DNA from 2 places in the Hydrogenophaga sp. LT287 genome. Region 2 is predicted to be linked to the other one. Evidence: predicted binding sites of a transcription regulator. Region 2 holds the regulator's gene; the other holds the start of a gene.
The links. The regulator FNR, encoded in region 2, switches genes on or off when oxygen is low (the NO sensors DNR and NnrR bind a similar motif). The targets are predictions, from matches to a motif close to TTGATNNNNATCAA.
Positions count from the first base shown of each region.

Region 1: a site for FNR is predicted at 10,386-10,399, ahead of AC0GNR_RS07315 (DUF3149 domain-containing protein). Genes of this name have one in related genera too.

Region 1 covers NZ_JBVPZC010000006.1:101,213-115,339, reverse strand. Annotated here, with positions in the region: gene secA (preprotein translocase subunit SecA) at 1-1,633, opposite strand, end outside; gene AC0GNR_RS07370 (M23 family metallopeptidase) at 1,803-2,753, opposite strand; gene AC0GNR_RS07365 (DciA family protein) at 2,832-3,122, shown strand; tRNA gene AC0GNR_RS07360 (tRNA-Thr) at 3,161-3,236, opposite strand; gene AC0GNR_RS07355 (ClpXP protease specificity-enhancing factor) at 3,250-3,795, opposite strand; gene AC0GNR_RS07350 (glutathione S-transferase N-terminal domain-containing protein) at 3,849-4,460, opposite strand; gene AC0GNR_RS07345 (cytochrome c1) at 4,576-5,331, opposite strand; gene AC0GNR_RS07340 (cytochrome b) at 5,364-6,788, opposite strand; gene petA (ubiquinol-cytochrome c reductase iron-sulfur subunit) at 6,835-7,443, opposite strand; gene mscL (large conductance mechanosensitive channel protein MscL) at 7,714-8,142, shown strand; gene pdxA (4-hydroxythreonine-4-phosphate dehydrogenase PdxA) at 8,194-9,252, opposite strand; gene AC0GNR_RS07320 (Nif3-like dinuclear metal center hexameric protein) at 9,264-10,040, opposite strand; gene AC0GNR_RS07315 (DUF3149 domain-containing protein) at 10,186-10,326, opposite strand; gene AC0GNR_RS07310 (trypsin-like peptidase domain-containing protein) at 10,492-11,640, shown strand; gene tatC (twin-arginine translocase subunit TatC) at 11,792-12,586, opposite strand; gene tatB (Sec-independent protein translocase protein TatB) at 12,586-13,080, opposite strand; gene tatA (Sec-independent protein translocase subunit TatA) at 13,188-13,430, opposite strand; gene AC0GNR_RS07290 (histidine triad nucleotide-binding protein) at 13,554-13,916, opposite strand; gene AC0GNR_RS07285 (DUF4870 family protein) at 13,924-14,127, opposite strand, start outside.
Region 2 covers NZ_JBVPZC010000018.1:47,708-61,834, forward strand. Annotated here, with positions in the region: gene AC0GNR_RS13565 (heavy metal translocating P-type ATPase) at 1-1,178, shown strand, start outside; gene ccoS (cbb3-type cytochrome oxidase assembly protein CcoS) at 1,241-1,378, shown strand; gene ccoN (cytochrome-c oxidase, cbb3-type subunit I) at 1,447-2,892, shown strand; gene ccoO (cytochrome-c oxidase, cbb3-type subunit II) at 2,904-3,524, shown strand; gene AC0GNR_RS13585 (cbb3-type cytochrome oxidase subunit 3) at 3,540-3,677, shown strand; gene ccoP (cytochrome-c oxidase, cbb3-type subunit III) at 3,704-4,612, shown strand; gene ccoG (cytochrome c oxidase accessory protein CcoG) at 4,783-6,156, shown strand; gene AC0GNR_RS13600 (hypothetical protein) at 6,200-6,496, shown strand; gene AC0GNR_RS13605 (hypothetical protein) at 6,578-6,871, shown strand; gene fnr (fumarate/nitrate reduction transcriptional regulator Fnr) at 6,981-7,700, opposite strand; gene hemN (oxygen-independent coproporphyrinogen III oxidase) at 7,883-9,262, shown strand; gene AC0GNR_RS13620 (sulfite exporter TauE/SafE family protein) at 9,337-9,996, shown strand; gene AC0GNR_RS13625 (DMT family transporter) at 10,018-10,944, opposite strand; gene aceA (isocitrate lyase) at 11,328-12,647, shown strand; gene thrS (threonine--tRNA ligase) at 12,895-14,127, shown strand, end outside.

The DNA.
Region 1 (14,127 bases), on a different contig from region 2:
TGCGCGTGGCCTTCGTGGCATCGTCGAGCGAAGCATCGGTCTGCACCGCCTCAACCATTTTTTCCAGGTTGCCACCCAACACAATGTCGGTACCGCGGCCCGCCATGTTGGTGGCGATGGTGATGGCACCGGGGCGCCCCGCCTGGATGATGATGTCCGCTTCGCGGGCATGCTGCTTGGCGTTCAGCACCTCGTGGGGCAGGTTTTCAGCCTGCAACAGCGTGGCAATGATTTCGGAATTTTCAATCGACGAGGTACCCACCAGCACCGGCTGACCACGCTCGTGGCATTCGCGAATGTCTTCGATCGCTGCGACGTATTTTTCTTTCGTCGTCTTGTACACCCGGTCGAGCTGATCGGTGCGCGAACTGGGGCGGTTGGGTGGGATCACCACCGTTTCCAGACCATAAATTTCCTGGAATTCGTAGGCTTCGGTGTCGGCCGTGCCCGTCATGCCGGAAAGCTTGCCGTAGAGGCGGAAATAGTTCTGGAAGGTGATGGAGGCCAGCGTCTGGTTTTCAGGCTGGATCGTCACGCCCTCTTTGGCCTCCACGGCCTGGTGCAAGCCATCGCTCCAGCGACGACCCGACATGAGGCGGCCCGTGAATTCATCGACGATGACAATTTCACCGTTCTGGCTGACGTAGTGCTGGTCGCGGTGGTAGAGGTGGTGCGCCTTCAGCGAAGTCACCAAATGGTGCAACAAGGCAATGTTGGACGGGTCGTAGAGCGAAGCGCCTTCGGGCAACAACCCGGCCTGGCTGAGCAAACGTTCGGCATTCTCGTGCCCTTGCTCGGTCATGTGGATCGAGTGCGCCTTCTCGTCCATGGTGAAGTCGCCTGGCTTGATCACGCCCTCGCCCGTGCGCGGATCGGCTTCGCCTTCTTGGCGCACCAGCTGGGGAATCAGCTGGTTGATGGCAAGGTACAAAGGGGTCTGGTCTTCGGCCTGGCCGCTGATGATCAGCGGCGTGCGTGCCTCGTCGATCAGGATCGAGTCCACCTCGTCAACGATGGCGTAGTTCAGCGCACGCTGAACCCGGTCACCAGCCTCGTACACCATGTTGTCACGCAGGTAGTCGAAACCGTACTCGTTGTTGGTGCCGTAGGTGATGTCGGCACGGTAAGCGGCCTGCTTCTCTTCCCGAGGTGCTTGCGGCAGGTTGATGCCCACCGTCAAACCCAGAAAGTTGTACAGCCGTCCCATCCACTGAGCGTCGCGGCTGGCCAGGTAGTCGTTCACCGTCACCACGTGCACGCCTTTGCCGGTGAGTGCGTTCAGGTAAACGGGCAAGGTGGCGGTGAGCGTCTTGCCCTCACCCGTGCGCATTTCGGCCACTTTGCCATGGTGCAAGGCCAAACCACCCACCATTTGCACGTCAAAATGACGCATCTTCATGACGCGCTTGCTGGCCTCTCGAACCACCGCAAAAGCCTCGGGCAACACCGACTCCAGCGCCTCACCGTCGGCCACTCGGCGTTTGAAAATCTCGGTCTGCGCCTTCAACTCCTCGTCGCTGAGTTTTTCAAACTGCGCCTCCAGACCATTGATGCGCTCCACGGTCTTGCGGTAGGTCTTGAGCAAACGGTCGTTGCGGCTACCGAAAATTTTGGTGAGGAAGTTTGTGGCCATACGTACAGGCCTGAACGGACACCCGAGGGTCTCCGTTCAGGCAAAAGGGGATTCGGAAGGTTCTTTCGAACGTGGGTGGCATAGGACACCAACGGCTTGCCGTCAGGTTCCGCCGAACGCTCATATTTCAAGAGCAAGGCGGCATTTTACCTGCCGCATCAAGGCGCTTTCAGGGTTTACGGGCTCGACCCTGTTGCAGCTGCGCCGTTGCCATCGACTCACCCGCAGCCAGAAAGCGCTGGGGGTCCTGCGGGACGCCCGACACCCACACCTCAAAATGCAGATGAGGGCCAGTTGAACGCCCCGTCGAACCTACATCGGCGATCTTCTGACCACGCTTCACAATGTCACCTTTTTTCACGAACACCTGAGATGCATGGGCGTAGCGGGTGATCAGCTCATTGCCGTGATCCACTTCAACCATATTGCCGTATGCCGGATGGTATTCCTGCACCACGACCATACCGCCGGCCGCAGCCAGAATGGGCGTACCGGTGTCCGCCGGGAAGTCCAGGCCGGTGTGCAAGGCAGATCGGCCGGTGATGGGATCGATGCGAAAGCCGAAGGGGGAGCCCACGCGAACGCCCGCCACGGGTTGCTCGGTAGGCACCATGGTTCGCTGAATCTTCTGGTCAAAAAGGCGAGATTCCACCACCGTCAACCAATCCACGCGCGAGTCACTGGACATATCGAGCTGCTCCATGGCGGCCATCAACTCGGGTACGGAAAGCTCCCGAACAGCCACCAAAGACCCGCCAGCACCGGGAGCCGTCTTGAACTCGGCTGGATTGAGGCCAGCCAGCCCGGCCACCCGATCGCCCAATGACTCCAACTGCATCATCCGGGCCTGCATTTCACCCAGCTTTCGAGCCATGGCATCCAGGTTTTCACGCATGAAGACTTCCTGGGTTTCCACCTCGCTCTGGTGCACCATGCGCCCTACCGAGGCAAAGCCCGGCCACCCTTGCCGCACCCCTTCCAGAAATACGCCGTGGTACGCCACCACAGAGCCCAACATCAACAAGACCGAGGCCAGCAAACCAGCACCGATCAATTTGTAACCGCTGAGGTGCAGGGCCCGACTTTTCGCCAACCAGGCGTCCGTGATAATGATGTGCAAAATTCAACCTTTTCGAAAAGTCACCGCGTCGAGTCGACGCACACCCACCGAATGCGAACAGCCCCACGACTCAACACCATGCTCAGCCTGGAGCAGGCAGTCGGCGAGGCACCCAGCCTGGCTGCGCTACAAGAACGGATTCAGGCATCGCAGCGCTGCCTCCAACAAGTGAGCGCTCTGATCCCCGCGACATTGCGCCAGCACGTCAAAGCAGGCCCGATTCAAGAGAACGAGTGGTGCATATTGGTGAGTAGCGCATCGGCTTCAACCAAACTTCGCCAGCTGCTGCCGGCGATGCTGCAAGTGTTGGCCCAAAACGGTGCGCAGGTTAACGCAATTCGGATCAAAGTCCAAATGGCGGGCAGCTGAGGGCAAACGCCGCCGGCACATGGCCCTGCAAAAAGGGGTGGTGCCGCTTGTCTGACTCGAACAGACGACCTATCGCTTACAAGGCGATTGCTCTACCAACTGAGCTAAAGCGGCACAAAAAAACATTTTACTTGACGCGGGTGAGCTGCGGCCGCCCGCCCCCGCGCGCAGGCCCATCGGGCTGAGGCGGTGGAGGCTCGCCCCCCTCTGATGCGGCCTCTTCCACGGGCACAGCGCGCAGCGCACCGCGGACGGGCGACTCGGCTGAATCTTCCGTTTCGCTCGCGTCCTCCAAAACAGACATCACACCCTGTGGAGCCCCACCGACCCCGCTGACCGTGGCCACCGGTGGCGCAGGGAAAGCCATGCCTTGCCCGTTTTCACGTGCGTAGATGGCGATCACATGGCTGACAGGAACAATGATCTCGCGCGCCACACCGCCAAACCGGGCCTTGAACTCGATGAAGTCGTTGCCTAGGCGCAAAGCGCTGGTGGCGTCCACACCGACGTTGAGAACAATCTCACCGTTCTTGACGAACTCCATCGGCACCCTCACCGATGCATCCACCTGCACCGCAATGTAGGGCGAAAAGCCGTTGTCAACACACCATTCGTGCAAAGCACGAATGAGGTAGGGACGTGTGGAGGGTGTTTCCGACTCGAAAGATTTCATGGGCTGTCCACATGCAAAAAATGGCACCAGACACAAAAGGTCTGGTGTACCGATTATTTGCGCATGACCTTTTCAGAAGGCGTCAGCGCTTCAATGTAGGCTGGGCGCGAGAAGATGCGCTCGGCGTACTTCAGCAAGGGTGCAGCATTTTTGCTGAGCTCAATACCGTAGAAATCCAGACGCCACAGCAGGGGGGCGATCGCCACATCCAGCATGGAGAAATTGTCGCCGAGCATGAACTTGTTTTTCAAGAACACGGGGGCCAACTGGGTCAAACGGTCGCGTATGTGCGCACGGGCTTTTTCCAGCGCCTTTTCATTGCCTTTGGTGCTGCGCGATTCCAGCATGGACACGTGCGTGAACAGCTCTTTTTCGAAATTCAGCAAAAACAGGCGCACGCGGGCGCGGTCAACGGGGTCGCCGGGCATCAGCTGGGGATGCGGAAAGCGCTCGTCGATGTACTCGTTGATGATGTTCGACTCGTACAAAATCAGATCGCGCTCGACCAGGATCGGGACCTGTCCGTAGGGATTCATCACGCTGATGTCTTCGGGCTTGTTGTACAGGTCCACGTCGCGGATCTCAAAGTCCATGCCTTTTTCAAACAGGACAAAGCGGCAGCGGTGGGAGTAAGGGCAGGTGGTGCCCGAATACAAGACCATCATGAGGGAGTCTCCTTAAAGCAAAAACAGTGGGTTGCATAAACACCGTGCGGTGCTGCAAACCACTGTGGAACGGAGGGTCCCGCGCTCTAGAGCGAGGGACCCGACCCGGATCAAATTATTTGATGTCTTTCCAGAACACCGCGTTCAGGCGCCAGGCGATGACGGTGAACACCGAAAGGAAGAGCAAAACCCACACGCCAATGCGCACACGGTTATTTTGCTCAGGCTCGGCCATCCATTGCAGGTAAGCAACCAAATCGCCCACGTTTTGGTCGTAGGCAGAAGCGGTCATCGTGCCAGCCGTCACAGGCTCCCAGCCCTTGTGGACCTCGATTTCGGCACCATGGCTGGTCACTTTGTCGAAGACCGGCTTTCGCTCGCCCTGGAGTTCCCACAGCGGGTTTGGCATTCCAATGTTGGGGAACACCAGGTTGTTCCAGCCTGTGGGTTTGGTCTCGTCGCGGTAGTAGGTGCGCAGCAAGGTGTAGATGTAGTCAGGGCCAGAACCCTGCTTGCTGGCGCGTGAGCGAGCCACCAAGGTGAGGTCGGGCGGGTTGGCGCCAAACCACTTTTTGGCCAACGCCGGGTCCATATTGGACTTCATGGTGTCACCGATTTTGTCGGTGGTGAAGGTCAGATTCTCAGCAATTTGCTTGTCGTTCAGACCAATATCGCGCAGGCGGTTGTAACGCATGAACGATGCCGAATGACAGCTGAGGCAGTAGTTCACGAACAACTTGGCACCGTTTTGCAGCGCGGCCATGTCATTGGTTCGCTGTGGGGCTTTGTCCAGCGGGAAACCCGCGCCTGCAGCCAGCGCGGCACCCGACAAACCCAAGGCCATCATGAAGCCCAGAAGAATTTTTTTCATTTGATTGACTCTCCGGAATCGCTGGTAGGGGCTCAGTGGGGCGTAAACGTGACGCGGGTCGGGACGGGCTTGAACTCGCCGATCCGGCTCCACCAAGGCATCAGCAGGAAGAAGCCAAAGTAGAACAAGGTACCGACCTGCGAGACGCGCTCACCGATAGGCGATGGGGGCAACACACCCAGGTAGCCGAGGATCAGGAAGTTGATCACGAACACGGCGTAAAGCCACTTGTTCCAGCTTGGACGGTAACGGATGGATTTGACAGGGCTGTTGTCCAGCCAAGGCAGGGCAAACAAGATCACCACGGCACCACCCATCGCAACCACACCCCAGAATTTGGCATCAATGGCGAGCATCAGCGCCACCATCACAACAGCGCCGCCGACGACAGCCGCCTTCATGGCCGAGCCGATCTTGGCCTTAACCACACCCAGCACAGCACCAAGCAAAACGCAAGCGATCAGCGCGTACATCATTTCGTTGGTGATGGCACGCAGCATCGAATAGAACGGCGTGAAGTACCAGACGGGTGCAATGTGCAACGGCGTCACCAGGGGATCGGCTGGAATAAAGTTGTTGTATTCCAGAAAGTAGCCGCCCAGTTCAGGGGCGAAGAACACGATGGCGGAGAAGGCCATCAGGAACACGGACACACCAAGAATGTCGTGAACGCTGTAGTAGGGATGAAAGGGAATACCATCCAGCGGGATGCCCTTTTCGTCCTTGAGCGCCTTGATTTCAACGCCGTCTGGGTTGTTGGAACCCACCTCGTGCAGCGCAATGATGTGAGCAACCACCAAGCCCAGCAGCACCAGCGGCACCGCAATGACGTGGAAGCTGAAGAAGCGGTTCAACGTGGCATCGCCCACCACAAAGTCGCCGCGGATCAGCAAAGCCAGATCAGGACCCACAAAGGGGACCGCGGCAAACAAGTTCACGATCACCTGGGCGCCCCAGTACGACATCTGACCCCAAGGCAGCAGATAGCCCATGAAGGCTTCCGCCATCAGGACCAAGAATATGGCGCAGCCGAACACCCAGACCAACTCGCGCGGCTTGCGGTACGAACCGTAGATCAAGCCACGGAACATGTGCAGGTAGACGACCACAAAGAACGCCGAGGCGCCTGTAGAGTGCATGTAGCGAATGAGCCAGCCCCACGGCACGTCGCGCATGATGTATTCGACCGACGCAAAGGCCACCGGCACGCCAGCAGCGTTCAGGTTGGCGTCGGGCTTGTAATGCATCACCAGAAAAATACCGGTGACGATCTGGATCACCAGCACCAACAGCGCGAGCGAACCGAAGAAGTACCAGAAGTTGAAGTTCTTGGGAGCGTAGTACTCGGCCAAGTGCTCGTTGTAGAGCTTGGACAACGGAAACCGGTTGTCGACCCAGTTGAGCGCTTTTTGGCCCATGGGAGCATCGGGGGAAATTTCTTTGAATTCAGCCATTATTTGCCTCTGAGGTCAGGTGTCTGCTTGCACTGCGAAGTACGGCAGCTCAGGCCTTCTTCTCTTCGCCGACCAACAGGGTCGTATCGGACAGGTAGTAGTGCGGGGGCACTTCGAGGTTGTCAGGCGCAGGCTTGTTCTTGAACACCCGCCCTGCCACGTCAAACGTAGAACCGTGGCAAGCACACAGGAAACCACCCTGCCAGTCGTCAGGCAGCGAAGGCTGCGGACCAGGAGACAACTTGTCGCTGGGTGAGCAACCGAGGTGGGTGCAAATACCCACGGCCACGAGCACTTCGGGCTTGATGGAGCGGTGGCGGTTTTTTGCGTATTCGGGAGTGGGATAAGCATTGCGATCCGAGTTGGGATCGGCGAGCTGGTCTTCTTGCTTTTCAAGAGCCGCCAACTGCTCGGGTGTGCGGCGCATGATCCACACGGGCTTGCCACGCCACTCGACCACACGCTTCTCGCCAGGCGCGAGCGTGGAAATATCGACTTCGACGGCGGCACCGGCTGCCTTGGCCCGCTCGGACGGCTGAAAACTGCTGACGAAGGGGACGGCGACAGCGGCTGCACCTACGCCACCCATGGCGCAGGATGTGATCAGCCAGGTTCGGCGGCTGTTATCCACAGTCGCATCGACGGTTGCTTCACTCATGGGGATCTTTCAAACTGGTTCGAGAGGACACTAGGGACAACCCGTGATTGTACTGGACCCAAAGGTGCCCACTGTGGCTTGCCGGGGTATGGGAGTGGGCTATTGTCACGTTGACAAAAGCGCAACAGCTGCACAGCGCGTCAGCCGCTTGTAATGCGATGGTATGCGGTGGCAAAATCGCCAACCGGTTCAGACGCTGCCGACCAGGCAGACCTATTTGACTTCTCGCAGTGTCGAACACTTTAAACAACTTATCTGGAGGAAGCGGCCATGGGCATGATGCAGGAATTCAAGGAGTTTGCTGTCAAGGGCAATGTGATCGACCTGGCTGTGGGTGTGATCATTGGTGGAGCGTTTGGCAAGATCGTGGGGTCTTTGGTTGACGATGTGATCATGCCTGTGGTGGGCTCCATCTTTGGCAGCCTCGATTTTTCCAACCTCTACCTGGCACTTGGTACGGTGCCCGAGGGCACCGCCCCTACTTTGGCGGCGATGAAAGCTGCTGGCGTTCCGACCTTGGCCTACGGCAATTTCGTGAGTGTGGCGATCAACTTTTTGATTCTGGCATTCATCATTTTCATGATGGTCAAACAGATCAACCGCATGAAGCGCGCTGAAGCTCCCGCCCCAGCCGCCCCCCCGGCCACACCGGAAGACGTGGTGTTGCTGCGCGAGATTCGCGACAGCCTGCGCAAGTAAGCCTGCGCAACCTGTTCAAAGCCGCTGGCGCCATGAGGCGCAGCGGCTTTTTTATTGGGTTGAGCTGGCCTCCAGGGCCGCATCCAACGCTGCCAGCAAACTGGCCGCACTGGCTCGTCCGGTGCCGGCGAGGTCAAAGGCGGTACCGTGGTCCGGGCTGGTGCGGACAAAAGGCAGACCCAGCGTGGTGTTGACCCCATGCTCCAAGCCCAAAAGCTTCACAGGTATCAATCCCTGGTCGTGGTACATCGAAATGACCACGTCAAACGCCCCTTGGCGAGCGCGCATGAAAACGGTGTCGGGCGCATGCGGACCGCTGCAATCCAGACCTTCAGCTTTGGCCTGCTCGACGGCTGGCGCGATGGCATCAATCTCTTCACGCCCGAACAAACCGCCCTCACCTGCATGGGGATTGAGGCCTGCCACGGCAATGCGCGGCTTCGCCAAGCCGCAGAGAAGAAAATGGGCCTGCGTGATGCGCACCGTTTGCAAAACCTGCGCTTGAGTGACCGCGTCGAGCGCATCCCGCAGCGACACATGGATGCTCACCAACACCGTACGCAAGCCTGGGCAACTGAGCATCATGCGCACGGGCAAGGCCGAGACGGCAACACCGAGGTGCTCTGCGGCAAGCGCCTGCAACAACTCGGTATGCCCGGGAAAAGCCACGCCGGCAGCAGCCAATGCCTCTTTGTGAATGGGTGCGGTGACCACGGCGCGCGCTTGTCCCAAGAGAGCCGCGCCCGCAGCAAACCGAATGCAGTCGGCGGCAGCCTCGCCCGCTTCAGTGCTGATGCGCCCCAACACCACGGGCTGCTTCAGGGAACAAGCTTGAAGGACGCCCATACAACCAGGGGGAACTTCGCTGAAATGTTCAAGCGCGCTCAATTCGGCCAACACCGGGATTGGCTGCGTCTGCGCAGTTGCCAACGCCACACATTGCATGGCCCGACGCATCGTTTCCATATCGCCCGCCACCACCACCTGCTGCATCAGGCTGGGCCGCTCGCGAAACGCCTGGGCAATGATTTCAGGGCCGATACCAGCAGGATCGCCCATGGTCAACACCACGGGCTTGATTAAAGAGTTCTTGACCACAGAGGGATTCATGGCTGATGCCCTCAGGCGGGGTTGTCGATGTCAATGAATTGGTGAGACAAGCCAAGCGCCTGCGCCACATGCGCACCCACAGCCTGCACGCCATACCGTTCCGAGGCATGGTGCCCGCAGGCGATGTACGCCACACCGCATTCCCGCGCGTAGTGCGCCTGTGGCTCCGAAATCTCTCCGGTGATGAACACATCGGCACCGGCTGCAATAGCGGATTCAAAGTAAGACTGCGCCCCCCCCGTGCACAGTGCAACGCGCTCGACGGGCCGGTCGGGTTCGACCACCAGCGTCACCGCACGCCCCAAGGTCTGCTCCACATGGGCCGCAAGCTCGGCCGCAGACGCCGAGCGCCGCTGCCCCATCAAGCCCAACGATTGGGCACCGAAACGTCCCGCAGGTCCGTCAAACGCAGACACCCCAAGGCGCAAGGCGAGCTGCGCGTTGTTGCCAAGTTCGGGGTGGGCATCGAGCGGCAGGTGGTAGGCCAGCAGGTTGATGTCGTGCGCAAGCAGGCGCGCAAGCCGCTGTTTCATCCAGCCGGTGACGCACCCGTCCTGGCCTCGCCAAAACAAACCATGGTGAACCAAGATGGCGTCAGCCCCAGCGGCAATCGCTGCGTCAATCAAGGCCCGACTGGCCGTGACGCCCGTGACCAACTTGCGAATCCCCTGGCGCCCTTCTACCTGCAAGCCATTGGGGCCATAGTCGTTGAACAGGGCGGGCTGCATCAAACCGTTCAAGGTTTCTAGCAACATGGTGCGTGAAACCGCGCGCTCGGGTGTTTTCATAGAAAAGGCCTGTCTTGAAAAATTGGCACGGGCGTGGCCCAGTTAAAAGACCAACCAACCTTTCATTTTGACAGCCCCAGCAGACAAGAGCGCAACCCTTGGCAAGCGAGGGATTGATCGCGACACAGACTGGCCGTGAGGCCGTTCAGCGCTGCGCCTGTTCCGACTCCAGCATCTTGCGGGTGAAAAATCGGTAAAACCAGATCGCCATGCCAATCATAAAAATGATGCCGGAAATGCTGAACAGTCCGTAATCGGTCGAGAAGAGATCCACGATGGCTTTCATTTTTTACTCCATTCCTCTAACAAAGGCTTTCATTGCACCGCGTCCAACGCCCGCGCGCCTTGACGTGGGTCAAGCCGCTTGAACTCAAGGGGTTGGCAACCACATACAGCACAATCTGGGGACCAGCTTCGATCTGCCAACAACACCTTTGCCTCAAAACCACCCATGAAACGACTCTGGCTCGTCTTTGCCCAATCCGTCACTGTGCTGCTGGCTGCCTTTTTCGTGGTCGCCACACTCAAGCCACAGTGGCTAGACCGCCGGCCCAATCTGCCCACCGTGGTGCCGGTGCTCGAGTCGGCGGCGCCAACCCACTCCACCGGCAGCACCAGCGGCTTCAGCGGTGCAGCCCGAGCCGCCTCACCGGCGGTGGTGAGCATCAACACCAGCAAGGCGGCCGTGAACAACATTCACAGCGACGACCCGTGGTTCCGCTTCTTTTTTGGTGACCAACCGCAGGCTCAGCCGCAAACCGGCCTGGGGTCGGGTGTGATCGTGAGCCCGGCGGGCTACATACTCACCAACAACCACGTCATTGAAGAGGCCGATGAGATTGAGGTGATGCTGAACGATGGCCGCAAAAGCATCGCCAAGGTGATCGGCACCGACCCGGAAACCGACCTCGCCATTCTCAAAATCGAATTGACCGAACTGCCCGTGATCACGCTAGGCAACTCAGATGCCCTGTCTATCGGCGACCAGGTGCTGGCCATCGGCAACCCCTTCGGCGTGGGTCAAACCGTCACGGGGGGCATCGTCAGCGCACTGGGTCGAACCCAGTTGGGCATCAACACCTTTGAAAATTTCATCCAGACAGATGCGGCCATCAACCCTGGAAACTCGGGCGGTGCACTGGTGGACGTGAACGGCCATCTGATGGGTATCAACACCGCCATCTACTCCCGGTCGGGCGGCTCCATGGGCATTGGTTTTGCCATTCCGACGTCCACCGCGCGCAGTGTGATGGAGGCGATCGTGCGTGACGGCCAGGTAACCCGGGGCTGGATTGGCGTAGAGCCACAAGAACTCAGCGCAGAACTGGCCGAGAGCTTTGGCATTCCTGCGGGCAGCGGCGTGATCATCACCGGCGTGCTGCAAAACGGCCCTGCGGCTCAAGCCGGCATACGCCCTGGCGATGTGATCACACGCGTCGCCGGGCGCGAAGTGGGCACAGTGGCCCAGTTGCTATCGGCTGTGGCTGCACTGCCACCCGGCACGTCGGCCGCTGTGGATGTCGTGCGGCGCGATGGCAAGACACAACTGAACGTCACACCAGCGCGTCGCAATCCGCTGCCCCGTCAGGAACAGCGTTGAGGCGCAGCCGAATATCGGTCAGCGCGAAAGCGCATGCACTTCATCCGAGAGGGAGTGCCTGAAGCGGTTCGCAAACACCGTTTAGCTTGTAGCGTTGCAGGCCACCCCTAGACAAAACGTAGCACCTGTTATGCGCCCCCACCGTTGAGGCCTACTTTGCGGTGTCTTCTGCGGTCGACTCTGAAGGCGATGCCGCCTTTTTGATGAACCACTGCGAGCCAAAAATGCCCAGTTCATACAGAAGACACATGGGAACGGCCAGCGCCAACTGCGAGATGACGTCGGGCGGCGTGACGATGGCCGCAATGACAAATGCCACGACGATGAAGTAACCGCGGAAATCACGCAGCTGCTTCACCGTGACCATGTTCATTTTCACCAGCAACACCACCACGATAGGCACCTGGAAAGCCAGGCCAAAAGCGAGGTAAAGAGACAGGATGGCTTCAACGTAAGACGCAATGTCGGGTGTGGCCGCCACGCTGTCTGGGGTGAACTGCTGGATAAAGCCAAACATCTTGTCGAGCACAAAAAACTGCACAAAGGCAATGCCCACATACGCCAGCAAACTGCCCAGCAAGATCAGCGGGATCGCAAAGCGCTTCTCGTGGCTGTACAAGCCCGGCGCCACAAAAGCCCACACTTGGTACATCCACCACGGCAATGACAACAACAACGCGGCCATCGCCAGCACTTTGATGGGCACAAAAAACGGTGAAAAAACGCCCACAGCGATCAGCTTGGCGTCTGGCGGCATGTGTGCACGAATCGGCACAGCGATCAGATCAATCAACCCGCTCGGGCCCGGCCAAAACGCCAGCAGCGCCATGCAGATCGCCAGACCCACCACGCCATAGAGCAGGCGATCCCGCAGCTCCATGAGGTGCTGGACAAACGGCTGCTCGGAACCGGCGAGTTCGTCGGTGGAATCTTTGGGGTCGGACATCAGCGGGGGGCAGAAGAAGAACGGGGCCGAAAGCGCGCCACTCGGGCGGCTCCGGACTGGGTGCGGGTACGCACGCCGGTGCGTGCCTTGTACCACTGGGGCATGGCCTTTTGCTTGATGCGCCAGTTCTTTTTGGGGTGTTTGTAGCTGGGGTGCAGGTCCGAGCCGATGCTGTGGTGCGCGTCGGAACCGTAGGAAGTTGCGCCGTCCAGCCCGGCGGTGGCTTCAGACCAGGATTTTTCAAAGTCGCTGGCACCGCTTTGCACCGACGACTCCACATCGCGGGCAGCGCTCTCCACCGTGTCTTTCATTTTCTTGAGCTCTTCGAGCTCCATCGAACGGCTGACCTCGGCCTTCACATCCGACACGTAACGCTGTGCTTTGCCCAGCAAGGCACCCACCGTGCGGGCCACGCGCGGCAGTTTTTCAGGGCCGATAACGATCAACGCCACCGCCCCAATGAGCGCAATCTTGGAAATGCCCAGATCAATCATGTATCAGCCATCCTGCGGGCAATGCGGAGCCTTGGTTCAAGACTCTGAACCTGGCTGGCCCATGCTCAAAAGCGCATGACCACCAGGTAGAAATCGAAGCGACGAAATCAGCTTTTTTGCTTGGCTTCGACGTCGATGGCGTTTTTATCGGTGCGGGTGTCTTGCGTCACCTGACCTGCAGGCGCCGACTCGGCGTCAGCGGCGTTTTGGCTGCCATCTTTCATGCCGTCTTTGAAGCCTTTGACCGCACCACCCAGATCAGAGCCCATGTTTTTGAGCTTTTTGGTGCCAAAGACCATGACCACGATCAAGAGCACGATCAACCAGTGCCAGATTGAAAAGGAACCCATCGTTTTCTCCAAATATAAAAGTAATGCGTTGAACGCTTCGGGTGGGATTCTAAGCCGGCACAAGAGTTCAGTACTGGCTCAGCCAAAAAACCGGACCGAGGACTCAAACGCCGTCCCAGACATTTAACCCCGCAGCCACGGGCGCGGGCCGCCCATCACATGAATGTGCAAGTGGTGCACCTCCTGCCCACCTTCGGTGCCGGTGTTGCAGACCATGCGAAAGCCTCCGTCCGGGTAGGGGTTGCAGCCCTGCTCCATGGCCAGTTTGGGCGCCAGCATCATCATGCGCCCCATCAGGCGCTCGTGCTCGGCTGTCAGATGCGCCATGGACGGAATGTGCAACTTGGGCACCATGAGAAAGTGCACCGGCGCCCAGGGGTGGATATCGTGAAAGGCAAAGATGTCTTCGTCCTCAAAGACTTTTTTGGACGGGATCTGGCCGGCGATGATTTTGCAAAAAATGCAGTGGGGATCGTGTGCGCTCATGGAAATTTCAGTCGGGCATGGCTTGGCTGGCGTTCATGCGCACCATGCCTTTGACGATGCGGTAGAGAAACCAGATGGAAATCAAGGCCCAGGCGATCATGCCGGGCAACACAAAGAGAAACCACAGCGGAATGGTGACGACGTAAAGCACACCGGCCCAGATCACGGTGCGGATGCGCCACGAAAAATGGCTGGCCTGCCAGGTGCCTTC
Region 2 (14,127 bases):
TTGCCGCCCCTTTTCTGGTGGCTGTGCTGGTGGCGGCAGCGTTTGCTGGCTGGTACTGGTGGCAGATCGATCACTCCAAGGCGCTGGCCGTGGCGGTGGCGGTGTTGATCGTGACCTGCCCATGCGCCCTGTCGCTGGCCACGCCGGCGGCCATGCTCACGTCGGCCGGTGCTTTGGCCCGGCGTGGCATTCTGGTGCGCCGTTTGCAGGCTTTTGAGTCACTCGCTGAGATCAACGCGGTGGTGTTCGACAAAACCGGTACCTTGACGCACGACCGCCTGGTGTTGGCCCATGTGCGCACCCGTGCCGGCGTCAGCCACGATGAGGCGCTGTTGCTTGGCGGCGCCATGGCAGCCGGTTCTTTGCACCCCGTGTCGCGAGCTATCGCGTTGGCGGCGGGCAGCCTTGATAGACCTCAGACCACCGGTTTGACCGACCTCGCCGAGGTGGCCGGCCAGGGTATGCAAGCGTTGCGCGCCGATGGCACACGTGTGCGTTTGGGTTCATCGGCGTTTTGTGGTGTTGACGACGTCGGCTCCCCCGATGCGAGCGAGTCCCCCCGCGTACACCTATCAGACGAGCAAGGTTGGCTCGCCTCCTTTGAATTGCAAGAAGGCTTGCGAGACGACGCCCAAGCCGCCGTGAGTGCGTTGCGGGCCATGGGGGTGCGTACCTGGCTGCTTTCAGGCGACCGCGAAGCCGCCGCCCAGCAAGTGGGGCAGGCCGTGGGCGTCGACCATGTGATCTCAGGCGCTTCACCCGAGCAAAAGCTGGCCGAGGTGAGCGCTCTTCAAGTACAGGGTATCAAGCTGGCCATGGTGGGTGACGGTTTGAACGACGGTCCGGTGCTGGCCCGGGCCAACACCTCGTTCGCGCTCGGCCATGCCGCGCCCCTGGCGCAAGCGCAATCCGATTACGTGATTCAGGGCGGTCAGGTCATGGATGTGGTGCTGACCTTGAAGCAAGCGCGCTCCACGCTGCGCATCGTGCGGGAAAACCTGATGTGGGCCGCGCTTTACAACTTGGTGTGTGTGCCGCTGGCGCTGCTGGGCTACATGCCGCCCTGGCTGGCTGGTCTGGGAATGGCCGGCAGTTCGTTGCTGGTCATCGGCAATGCCTTGCGCCTGGCATCTAAAGTCCCATCGCGGCCCTCTGATACTGCCTCGGGTAAACCCTGAAGGCGTACCATGCAGCGGTTCGGCAGCCGGTATTTGAAGTTTGAACTTTCTGGGTTTTCGCCATGGATATTTTGTATTTGTTGATCCCCATTTCCATCGTGCTGGTCTTCGCCATCATCGGCGTCTTCTGGTGGGCGCTGCAAAAGGGGCAATTTGACAACATCGAGCGGGAGGGCGATCGCATTCTCAGAGGCGATTGATATAAGTCAAGGCGGAAGAGGGGGTCCGTGAGGACACTCCACATAGTGACATTTACGAGGAGTTCTGTATGTCCGTAATAACAAAGGCCAGCCAGTCGGCGGTCTACGACGACGGTGTTGTCCGTGGTTTTGCCATCATGTCCGTGATCTACGGCGTGGTTGGCATGTTGGTGGGTGTGATCATTGCAGCCCAGTTAACTTGGCCCGAGCTCAATATGGGCATTGAGTGGTTGAGCTACGGGCGCTTGCGCCCGTTGCACACCAACGCGGTGATTTTTGCGTTTGGCGGTAGCGTGCTGTTTGCGACCAGCTACTACGTGGTGCAGCGCACCTGCCACACCAAGCTGTTCCTGAACAAGTTGGCCTGGTTGACGTTCTGGGGCTGGAACCTGGTCATCGTCTCGGCCGTTGTCACCTTGCCCATGGGTTTGACCCAGAGCAAGGAATACGCTGAACTCATCTGGCCGATCGATCTGTTGATCGCCGTGGTCTGGGTCTCTTACGCGGTGGTGTTCTTTGGCACCGTGGGCATCCGCAAGGTTCGCCACATCTATGTGGCCAACTGGTTCTTTGGTGCCTACATCATTGCCGTGGCGTTGTTGCACATCTTCAACAACATCCAGATCCCCACCAGCGCGACGCACTCCTACTCGGTCTACGCCGGTGTTCAGGACGCCATGATGCAGTGGTGGTACGGCCACAACGCCGTGGGCTTCTTCCTCACCGCTGCTTTCCTGGGCATGATGTACTACTTCATCCCCAAGCAGGCCGAGCGTCCGGTCTACTCCTACCGCCTCTCCATCGTCCACTTCTGGGCGCTGATCTTCACCTACATGTGGGCCGGCCCACACCACCTGCACTACACCGCGCTGCCAGACTGGACGCAATCGGTGGGCATGGTCTTCTCCCTCATCTTGTTGGCCCCCAGCTGGGGCGGCATGATCAACGGCATCATGACCCTGTCGGGTGCCTGGCACAAGCTGCGTGACGACCCCATCCTGCGGTTCCTGATCGTGTCCCTGTCGTTCTACGGCATGTCCACTTTCGAAGGCCCGATGATGTCGATCAAGACCGTCAACGCGCTGAGCCACTACACCGACTGGACCGTGGGCCACGTGCATTCCGGCGCCTTGGGTTGGGTGGGTCTGGTGTCCATGGGTTCGCTCTACTACCTGATTCCTCGCCTCTACGGTCAGAAGAAGATGTATTCGGTACCCGCCATTGAGCTGCACTTCTGGGTGGCCACCATCGGTATCGTGCTGTACATCGCCGCCATGTGGATCGCTGGTGTGATGCAGGGTCTGATGTGGCGCTCGGTCAACCCCGACGGTAGCCTGACCTACACCTTCGTCGAGTCGGTGAAAGCCACCTTCCCGTTCTATGTGATCCGTCTGGTGGGCGGTCTGCTGTACCTCGGCGGCATGATCGTCATGCTCTGGAACGTCATCATGACGGTGCGTCAGGGTCGCGTTGTGCCGGTCCCCGTGATGGCAGTCAACCCCGCACACGCCTGAGGAGAAGAAAAATGGCCAATAACGAAAAACTCACGGGTCACGCCCGGATCGAGACCAACAACTTCCTCATGATCGTGTTGATCACGCTCGTGGTGGCGGTGGGTGGTCTGGTGGAAATTGTTCCTCTGTTCTTCCAGAAGTCCACCACCCAGCCGATTGAGGGCCTCAAGCCCTACAGCGCGCTGCAGTTGGCTGGTCGGGACGTGTATGTCAGCGAGGGTTGCTACAACTGCCACTCGCAGATGATTCGCCCCTTCCAGGCTGAAACCCTGCGCTATGGTCCTTATTCGGTGGCGGGCGAGTTCGTTTACGACCGCCCATTCCAGTGGGGTTCCAAGCGTACCGGCCCTGACCTGCACCGTGTGGGCGGCCGCTACAGCGACGAATGGCACCGCATTCACCTGACCAACCCGCGCGATCTGGTGCCCGAGTCCAACATGCCCGCCTACCCTTGGCTGGCTGAAAAAATGGTCAACGAGACCCAGCTGCCCAAGCGCATGGAAGTGCTGCGCACCCTGGGCGCGCCTTACACCGACGAAGAGATCGCTGCCTCGGCGGAAGAGGTCAAGGGCAAGACAGAAATGGAAGCCGTCATCGCCTACCTGCAGGTGCTGGGCACCGCTCGCAAATAAACACGGAGCTTCGTCATGGACATCAACGACCTGCGCAGCATCGTCACAGTGGTCAGCCTGCTGACCTTTGTTGGCATCGTGGTCTGGGCCTGGTCCAAACGCAACAAGGCCAACTTTGATGAGGCAGCTCGGCTGCCCTTCAACGAAGACTAAACCGCGGCACCAACAAGAGAAACATCATGAGCGACTTTACAAGTGAATTCTGGCACTACTACGTGGCCGGGCTGACGCTGGTCAGCATCATCGCCTGTCTGATCCTGCTGTGGATCAGCGGCACGACCAAAGCGGCGACACTTGCCGACAACACCACCGGTCACGTGTGGGACGGTGACCTGGCCGAGATGAACAACCCCTTGCCACGCTGGTGGGTGTACCTTTTCATCATCACCGTGGTGTTCGCGTTGGCTTACGGCGTGCTTTACCCCACGTTTGGCAAATACCAGGGCGTGCTGGGCTGGTCGTCACAGGGGCAACACACCGCTGAGGTGAACAAGGTTCAGGAAGCCATCGCACCCATCTACGCCAAGTTCAATGAGATGAAGCCCGAGCAGCTGGCTGGCGACACCCAGGCAATGGCTGTGGGTGAGCGCTTGTTCATGAACTACTGTGCCCAGTGCCACGGTTCAGATGCCCGTGGCGCCAAGAGCTTCCCCAACCTCACCGACGGCGACTGGCTGTATGGTGGCGATCCAGAAGCCATTAAAACCACGATCGCTCAGGGCCGCAACGGCGTGATGCCGCCCATGGGCGCCGCAGTGGGTGGTCCGGAAGAGGTCCGTAACCTGGCTCACTATGTGCTCAGCTTGTCGGGCAGCCCGCACGACAGCGTGCGTGCCACGCAGGGTAAGAACAGCTTTGGCTCCTGCGCAGCCTGCCACGGTATGGACGCCAAGGGCAACATCGCCATGGGTGCACCCAACCTGACCGACGGTGTGTGGCTGCACGGCTGGGGCGAAGAGGCCATCATCCGCGCCGTCAACAACGGCATCAACAACCAAATGCCCGGCCAGTCGGCGTTGCTCAATGAGGCGCAGATTCACGTCCTCAGCGGCTACGTCTGGGGCATGTCCAACAAGCCGGCCAATTAAGCACTCTGTGCCCCTGAGACCGCGGCGGTTGTGATGACCGCCGCCCTTACTTTTTTGCCTTCCTTTCCGGGTTCCTCGTGAGTTCCGACACACCAGACAGCAACGCCAGCAAGCCCATCATTCCCATCGTTGCTGTGTCCCCTCGGGGCGCCAAAGACGACGATGAAGAGATGGTTTCTTTGTATGCCGCGAGGCAAAAGATCTACCCGCGCTCTGTATCGGGGATGTTCTCAAACTGGCGCTGGATCACGGTCTGGATCACACAAATTGTGTTTTACGGCTTGCCCTGGCTGGAGTGGAACGCTCGTCAAGCGGTTCTTTTTGACCTGGAAGCCCGTCGCTTCTACATCTTCAGCTTGGTGCTGTACCCGCAGGACTTCATTTACCTGACCGGGCTGTTGGTCATTTCTGCACTGGCCCTGTTCTTGTTCACGGCCGTGGCGGGTCGCCTCTGGTGTGGTTATGCGTGTCCACAAACGGTCTACACCGAAATTTTTCTCTGGATCGAAAAAAAGGTCGAGGGCGATCGCTCGGCCCGTATGCGCTTGGATCAGGCTGATTTTTCCGCGCAAAAGCTGGGCAAAAAGTGGCTTAAGCACGCCTTGTGGATTGCTTTTGCGCTCTGGACAGGCTTCACCTTCGTAGGCTATTTCACGCCCATCCGCGATCTGGCTGCCTTGTCGCTGGCCGCGTCTTTGGGCCCTTGGCAAACCTTCTGGGTATTTTTCTACGGCTTTGCCACCTACGGCAACGCAGGGTTCATGCGCGAGCAGGTCTGCAAGTACATGTGCCCCTACGCGCGTTTCCAGAGCGCGATGTTTGACAAAGACACCATGATCGTCACCTACGACGAAAAGCGTGGTGAGCCCCGCGGTCCGCGATCGAAAAAGGCCGATCCCTTGGCGCTGGGGTTGGGTTCTTGCGTTGACTGCACGCTCTGCGTCCAGGTCTGCCCCACCGGTATCGACATTCGCAAGGGTCTGCAATACGAATGCATCGGCTGCGGTGCCTGTATTGACGTGTGTGACGAGGTCATGGACAAGGTGGGTTATCCGCGCGGCTTGATCAAGTACTCCACCGAGAATGGGGTTGCTCAGGGCTGGACCACGGCTCAAATGATCAAGCGAGCGTTCAGACCCAGGGTGCTGGTGTACACCGGTATCCTGCTGGCCATCACCCTGGCTGTGATGGTCAGCTTGTTCATGCGCAAGCCGCTCAAGGTGGACGTGATCCGCGACCGGGGCGCATTGGCCCGCATGGTGGAGCAAGGACGCATTGAAAACGTCTTCCGGCTGCAAATCATGAACGCCACCGAATCCACACAGCGCTACGTCATCACGGTGTCCGGCCTGTCGGGTGTCACCATTGCTTCGGAAAACAAAGTCGAGGTGTTGCCCACTGAGGTCCGCTCGGCCGTGATTCGGGTTCAGATACCGCCGGATGCTGCAAACCCGGGCTCGCACCCCATCCAGTTCAGCATCCGCTCGGTTGGTGACGAGCCAGTCGAGGTTTCCGAGAAAGCTGCCTTCCTGGTCCCGCGCTGACGACATTCAGCGCCATTTGACATTCCCATTTCGGAGCTACAACATGAGCAACGCGCCCTTGACCCAGCCCCCAAGCCATGAAAATACCCCCTGGTGGAGAATTCCACATGTGGTGTTCGTGCCGGCTCTTCTGTTGTGTGGGGTGATAGCGACCAGCACCATGGTGGTCATTTCGTCGATGGACCAGGATCCGGTGCTTGACAAGGAGGTCTACGAGCGAGAGCGCAGGGCGGCACTGGCACTGGAGGGGCAAGCAAGGATCGATGCGCTGATGGCTGTGCAGCCAGCCAATCAGGGTCGAAACCATGCGGCTTCACCTTTGGTGCCCTCTGAAAAATAATGGCCAGCCTGGCTACCGGTGCAGCTGTACCCGGGTGCTTGTCGCTTTAACAAAACCAGATATGGAAGAGGAGCCGCACCGATGTGGACACAGCGTTTGATGTGGATAGCATGGCCTGCTTTTTTGGTGGCCGCGGTGCTGGAAATGGTGGTGTTTGCTTTTGTCGATCCCAGCGATCTGCATTGGTTTGGCTCTCCTCTGGCCCTGTCGCGGGAAGCGGTTTACACCCTCGCGTTCTTTGTGTTCTGGGGTGCAACCATGGTTTCCAGCGCCTTGACAACTTTGCTCGCCATGTCGCCATTTGAGGTGAACCGTTGCCCGATACCCGCAGACGAGCGACCAACCGACTGCGCCAAGAACGGTCGCTGCGGCTGAAACGGCTAGCGCCTTCAGCGCCAACAAAAACCCCGGAGAGGCGTATGCGCCTGTCCGGGGTTTTTTTGTTGGGCATTCGCCCAGGTTTTCGTTGTGTGTCGCGGTGGATTCAGCGGCAAGTTTGCGGATTCACGATCTGCTTGAGCCCTTCGGTGCTCTTGATGTGAACATAGCGCTGTTTCACTTCGATAATGCCGTCGTCAACGAACTTGGAGAAAGTGCGGCTCACCGTTTCGAGCTTCATACCCAGGTAGCTGCCGATCTCTTCGCGGGTCATGCGCAAAATCAGCTCGGACTGTGAGAACCCGCGGGCATGAAGCCGCTGGACCAGATTGAGCAAGAAAGCCGCCAGCCGTTCTTCGGCGCGCATGCTGCCCAGCAGCAGCATCACCGAGTGGTCGCGCACGATCTCGCGGCTCATGATCTTGTGGACGTGGTGTTGCAGGGTGGTGAATTCGCGTGAGAGCTCTTCCACCTGGTCAAAAGGCATCACGCACACCTCGGCGTCCTCCAGTGCAATCGCGTCGCACGAGTGGTGGTCGCTGACGATGCCGTCCAGGCCAATGATTTCTCCCGTCATCTGAAAGCCGGTCACCTGGTCACGGCCGTCTGCGGTAGTAACGCAGGTTTTAAAAAAACCAGAACGAACGGCAAATAGCGACGTGAACTTGTCGCCCGTGTTGAAGAGCGCGGAGCCGCGCTTGATGCGGCGGCGTGTGGAAATCACCGCGTCGAGCTTGTCTATCTCTTCGCTGTTCAGACCCATGGGCAGGCACAACTCCCGCAGGTTGCAGCTTGAGCAGGCGACTTTGATGCTTTGAATGTCCATAATTTTTCCAGGATTGCGGGGTTAGCTTAACGCATCGGCCCGAGCACTGTCGAGAAAAGGCCGGTCTGGAGTCTGGGGGCAATCCTGGGGACAACCCCCGGTCCGACCGAGGCCTTGATCAAGATCAAAGGCGCTGGCGCGCTCATGCGGCACATTCAGCCCTCAGAACTGGAGAACTGTTTGTGAGTCATGCTATTTCCAACGAGTTGCTCAAGCGATTCGACATTCCTGGGCCTCGTTACACCTCGTACCCGACGGCAGACCGATTCGTCGAAGCTTTCGCGGAGCAAGACTATATACAAGCGCTGGAGCAGCGCCGAGTGGGTTCCATGGCGCTGCCGCTGTCGCTGTATGTGCACATTCCGTTTTGTGAGTCGGTCTGCTACTACTGCGCCTGCAACAAGGTGATCACGAAGCACCACGAACGTGCAGCCGAATACCTGCGCTATCTGTCTCGTGAGGTGGAGCTGCAGGTGCAGCACTTCGGGCAAGGTCACAGCGTGTCGCAGCTGCACCTGGGCGGCGGTACCCCCACTTTTCTGTCCGATGCCGAGCTGGAAGACCTGATGTCGATGATCCGGCGCAATTTCACGCTGGTGCCGGGTGGTGAGTATTCGATTGAAGTGGACCCTCGCACGGTGACCGACCAGCGGTTGCAGACGTTGGCCAGACTGGGCTTCAACCGCTTGAGCTTTGGTGTGCAGGATTTCGATCCGGCGGTGCAAAAAGCGGTGCACCGGGTGCAACCCGCTGAACAGGTTTTTGCCCTGGTGGAAACCGCCCGCAAGATCGGGTTTGAGTCGGTCAATGTGGACCTCATCTACGGTTTGCCCCTGCAAACCCCGGAATCTTTTGCGCGCACCTTGGCCCAGGTCAACGAGTTGCGTCCGGACCGCATTGCGCTGTATGCCTACGCCCATCTGCCTTCGCGGTTCAAGCCACAGCGCCGCATCATCTCTGCCGAACTGCCCAGCGGCGGCGACAAGCTGGCCATGCTGTCGGCCTCGCTGGACGCGTTCATGGACGCGGGGTATGTGTATGTGGGCATGGACCACTTTGCTTTGCCCACCGATGCACTGGCCGTGGCCAAGCGCCAAGGTCGTCTGCACCGCAACTTTCAGGGCTACAGCACCCAGCCCGATTGCGATTTGATCGCTCTGGGCGTTTCGGCCATCGGACGCATTGGCGCCACCTACAGCCAGAACGCCAAAACGCTCGACGAGTACTACGACGCGTTGGACCAGGGGCGTCTGCCCATCGTGCGCGGCCTGGCGTTGACGCGGGATGACCTGTTGCGACGCTCCGTCATCATGTCGCTCATGTGCCAAGGCCAGTTGCAATACGAATCCATCGAGCTCGGCCACCTGATCGATTTCAAGTCCTACTTCGCGCGTGAGCTGGAAGTGTTGTCCGGCTTTGTAGAGAGCGGGTTGGTCACCATGGATGACACGGGCGTCGAGGTCACGACTACAGGTTGGTTTCTCGTGCGTGCCATCGCTATGGTGTTTGACAAGAACCTGCAGGTTGACCTGGACCGGGCGCGTTTTTCGAAAATCATCTGAGCGTTCAGCGGGATACCGCGGGCGCAGGCGTTGCCCGTGCCCGGCCTGCGCTACAGTGACTTATGCAGACTTCAATGGCGATCACGGCCCTGTTCATGGGCCTCGCGGGCGGGCCCCACTGCGTGGCCATGTGCGGCGCGGCTTGCGCGGGCATCAGCCGTGCGGCGGGTGAGCGCAGCACCCGCGCGCTGTGGACCTTCCAGTTCAGCCGCATGCTGGGCTACGCACTCTTCGGCGCCTTTGCCGCCGGCTCGGTGCAAGGCCTGGCCTGGTTGGGCACCAACACCGCGGTGCTGCGCCCTGTGTGGACCATGTTCCATGTGGCCGCTCTTTTGCTCGGTGCCGTGCTGATCTGGCAGGCCCGCCAGCCCGCCTGGATTGAAAACCTCGGTCAATCGATTTGGCGAAAGGCCCGTCCTGTGATGGCCTCCCTGGGACAGCGCGCACCTGTGGTGTTGGGTGTCGCTTGGGCACTCATGCCTTGTGGCTTGCTGTATTCGGCCTTGCTGGTGGCGTCCCTGTCGGCCAATGCAGCAGAGGGCGCTGCCATCATGGCGCTGTTCTCCATCGGCACATCCATATCGCTTACCGCAGGTCCTTGGCTGCTGTTGCGGTTGCGCGGTGGCCGCTCAGGTGCGTGGGGCATTCGCCTTGCCGGTCTGGCACTGGCGGCCACGTCGGGCTGGGCCCTGTGGATGGGCATCACCAACCCCACCGGGCTCTGGTGTGCCTGATCTTTGTCGCTGAATGGGGCCTCAGCCGGCACGGGCACGCCGGCCGGGCAGGGTGGCCAGCACCAGGCCCAGCAGCGCAATGCCAAACGCCACCACTTGCAAGCCTGTGAGCCGTTCGCCCATGAACAGCACGCCAATGGCGGCAGCGCTCACGGGCAGCATCACCGTGAACACGCCGGCTTGTGACGCTGGCACCGTCTTCAGGCCGGTCATCCAAAGCCACACGGTCCACATACTGGCGGCCAAACCGTAAAAAACCAGCAGGCCCCAAACGGGTGCCTGGACCGCACCAAAGTCAAACTGCCATGCAGCCCACAGCCCAAACGGCGTGACAAGGGCAAAGCCCCAGAGGTTGATGATGGCCGAAATGCGCTTGGGGCTCAGACCATCGGTCAAGCGCTTGCCAATGACCACGTAGGCGGCCTCACAAACCACCGCTGCAAACACCAGCAGATTGCCTAGCAAGCTGCGGCTGATGCCGAAGGGGCCACTCGTATCAGCCAGCACCGGCATGGCCGGGTCTGCTTTCTGCAAGGAAAACAGCCCGATGCCGATGGCCGCACAAGCAATGCCAGCCGCACTGCGCCAGCCGATGCGCTCGCGTAGAAACAACCAGCTGAGCACAGCCACCACGGCGGGTATGGACGACATGACCACGCCCGCGGCCACAGCGGTGGTCATGCTTACCCCAAACAGCATGCAGATCGAGAACAGGAAGTTGCCCAGGAACGACTCCAGAAACAACAGGCGGCGTGTGTGGCTTGATATGGGGGCCTCGTCGGCGGGCTTGCGCATCCACCGCCACATGGCCAGACCACCAATGCCAAAGCGCATCCAGGCCAGCAAAAACACGGGAAACACCAACACCAGTGGCTTGGATAGCGCCACATAACTTCCCACCAATGCCATGCTCAGGCCCAGGCTGGCGTACGCCCACCATCGGTTCATGGCGCACCTTTTCGAATGGATTGGATTTGCATGGCTGCGGATCATGCCTGATTCATCCAAAGCACCGAAGTTGTGCGTTGGCATGGTTCGGACCCAGGCATGCAGGGACCACCCCACATCCGTTTCCCACGATGAGGGCATCGATCTTCATAATGTGGAAAATAAAAATGCTGCAATGCAAGAATATTTCTCATTACGGGAAACAAATTCCCATATTGAGAAATATCATAGGAAGTGCATTGAATTTAAACGATAAAATATTTGTCTTGTATAAGACATAAGAGCTTTTCAAACTCTTCTATAAGACTTAAAGTCTGTTCATCGGCACTGTCCTTGCAAGCCAAGTGGCCGAACCTGTTTTCTCAACCTCACGGAGTAGTTTCATGTCCCAAACACTGACCCGCCAGCAACAGATCGAAGCCCTCGAAAAAGACTGGGCCACCAACCCCCGCTGGAAGGGCGTCAAGCGCGGCTACACCGCCGCCGACGTGGTGCGTCTGCGCGGCAGCATGCAGCCTGAATACACGCTGGCCAAAAACGGCGCTGAAAAGCTGTGGGCCAAGGTCAACGGCGGCGCCAAAAAAGGCTACGTGAACGCATTTGGTGCCATCACCGCCGGTCAGGCCATGCAGCAGGCCAAGGCCGGCTTGGAGGCTGTGTACCTGTCGGGCTGGCAAGTCGCCGCTGATGGCAACACTTCCGAGACCATGTACCCCGACCAGTCGCTGTACGCCTACGATTCGGTGCCCACCATGGTGCGCCGCATCAACAACACCTTTAAGCGCGCTGATGAAATTCAGTGGGGCCGCGGTATCGAGCCAGGTTCGCCCGAGTTTGTGGACTACTTCCTGCCGATCGTGGCCGATGCAGAAGCCGGTTTCGGCGGCGTGCTCAACGCGTTCGAACTGATGAAGAACATGATCGCTTCCGGTGCCGCCGGCGTTCACTTTGAAGACCAGTTGGCCGCCGTGAAGAAGTGCGGTCACATGGGTGGCAAGGTGCTGGTGCCCACGCAAGAAGCTTGCGAAAAGCTGATCGCAGCCCGTTTTGCCGCTGACGTCATGGGTGTCTCCACCATCGTGCTGGCCCGTACCGACGCCGAAGCCGCCAACCTGATCACCAGCGACCATGACGCCAACGACAAGCCCTTCCTGACCGGCGAGCGCACGCAAGAAGGCTTCTACCGCGTGAAGAACGGCCTGGAGCAGTCCATCAGCCGTGGCGTGGCCTACGCCCCCTACGCCGACCTGGTGTGGTGCGAGACCGGCGTGCCAGATATCGGCTTCGCCCGCGAATTTGCCCAGGCTGTGCATGCTTCGTGCCCGGGCAAGCTGTTGTCGTACAACTGCTCGCCTTCGTTCAACTGGAAGAAAAACCTGAACGACAGCCAGATCGCTTCCTTCCAGGAAGACCTGGCCGCGCTGGGCTACAAGTACCAGTTCATCACGCTGGCCGGTATCCACATCAACTGGTTCAACACGTTCCAGTTTGCCCACGCCTACGCCCGCGGCGAAGGCATGAAGCACTACACCGAAATGGTGCAGGAGCAGGAATTTGCTGCACGTGACAAGGGTTACACCTTCGTGTCGCACCAGCAAGAAGTGGGCGCAGGCTACTTCGACGACGTGACCACCGTCATCCAGGGCGGTTCTTCCAGCGTGAAAGCCCTCACCGGCTCGACCGAAGAAGAGCAGTTCCACTGATCGGAAGCCTCACAAGCCCCCAGGGGCTGTTGAGACAGAAAGCCCGGGCCAGCCCCGGGCTTTTTTGTGGGAAAATTCAGAGCTTCAAAGTACAGCAAGAGCGAGAAAGGCAATCTGGTTATGACACCGCGAACTACAAGGCGTTTCCCTCTGGCCTCCTGAGGCCCGCAGTTCGCGCCTGCCCGATTCCCCTTTTCAACTCCATCCAGCGCGGCCCCATGCCGCGCTTTTTTGTTTCTGGACACCCATGCTTCACATCACGCTCCCCGATGGTTCACAACGCGAGTTTCCTGGTCCGGTCACCGTAGCCGAAGTTGCTGCATCGATCGGCGCCGGCCTGGCCAAAGCTGCGCTGGCCGGCAAAATTGGCGACAAGGTGGTGGACACCAGCTTTCAGATCACGGCGGACAGCCCGCTGGCCATCATCACCGCCAAAGATGCCGACGGCCTGGAGGTGATTCGCCATTCCACCGCCCACCTGCTGGCTTACGCGGTGAAAGAATTGTTTCCCGATGCGCAGGTGACCATTGGCCCGGTGATTGAAAACGGGTTCTTCTACGATTTTTCGTACAAGCGTCCCTTCACGCCTGAAGACCTGGTGGCCATCGAAAAGCGCATGGCGGAGTTGGCGAGCAAAGACGAGCCGGTGGTGCGCCGTGTGCTGCCACGCGACGAAGCCGTTGCGTATTTCAAAGGGCAGGGCGAGCACTACAAAGCAGAAATCATTGCCAGCATTCCCAGTAACGAGGACGTGTCTCTGTACCGCGAGGGTAATTTTGAAGACCTGTGCCGCGGCCCACACGTGCCCAGCACCGGCAAGCTCAAGCACTTCAAGCTGATGAAGGTGGCGGGCGCCTACTGGCGCGGCGATCACCGCAACGAGATGCTGCAACGCATTTACGGCACGGCCTGGGCCAGCAAGGACGACTTGCAGCAACACCTGACCATGATCGAGGAGGCAGAGAAGCGAGACCACCGCAAGCTGGGTCGTGAACTGGATCTGTTCCACATCGACGAACATTCGCCCGGCACGGTGTTTTGGCACCCCAAGGGTTGGACCCTGTGGCAAGAGGTGGAGCAGTACATGCGCCGCGTCTACCGCGACAACGGTTACCAGGAGGTTAAAGGGCCGCAGATTCTGGACAAGGGCCTGTGGGAAAAGACCGGCCACTGGGACAAATACCGCGACAACATGTTCACCACGGAAAGCGAGAAACGCGATTACGCGCTCAAGCCGATGAACTGCCCCGGTCACATCCTGATCTTCAAGCAAGGTATCAAGAGCTACCGCGACTTGCCTTTGCGCTATGGCGAGTTTGGCCAATGCCACCGCAATGAGCCCACGGGTGGTCTGCACGGCATCATGCGGGTGCGTGCCTTCACCCAGGACGATGGCCATATCTTCTGTACCGAAGACATGATCCTGGATGAGTGTGTGGCTTACACCGCGCTGCTGCAAAAGGTTTATACCGACTTCGGT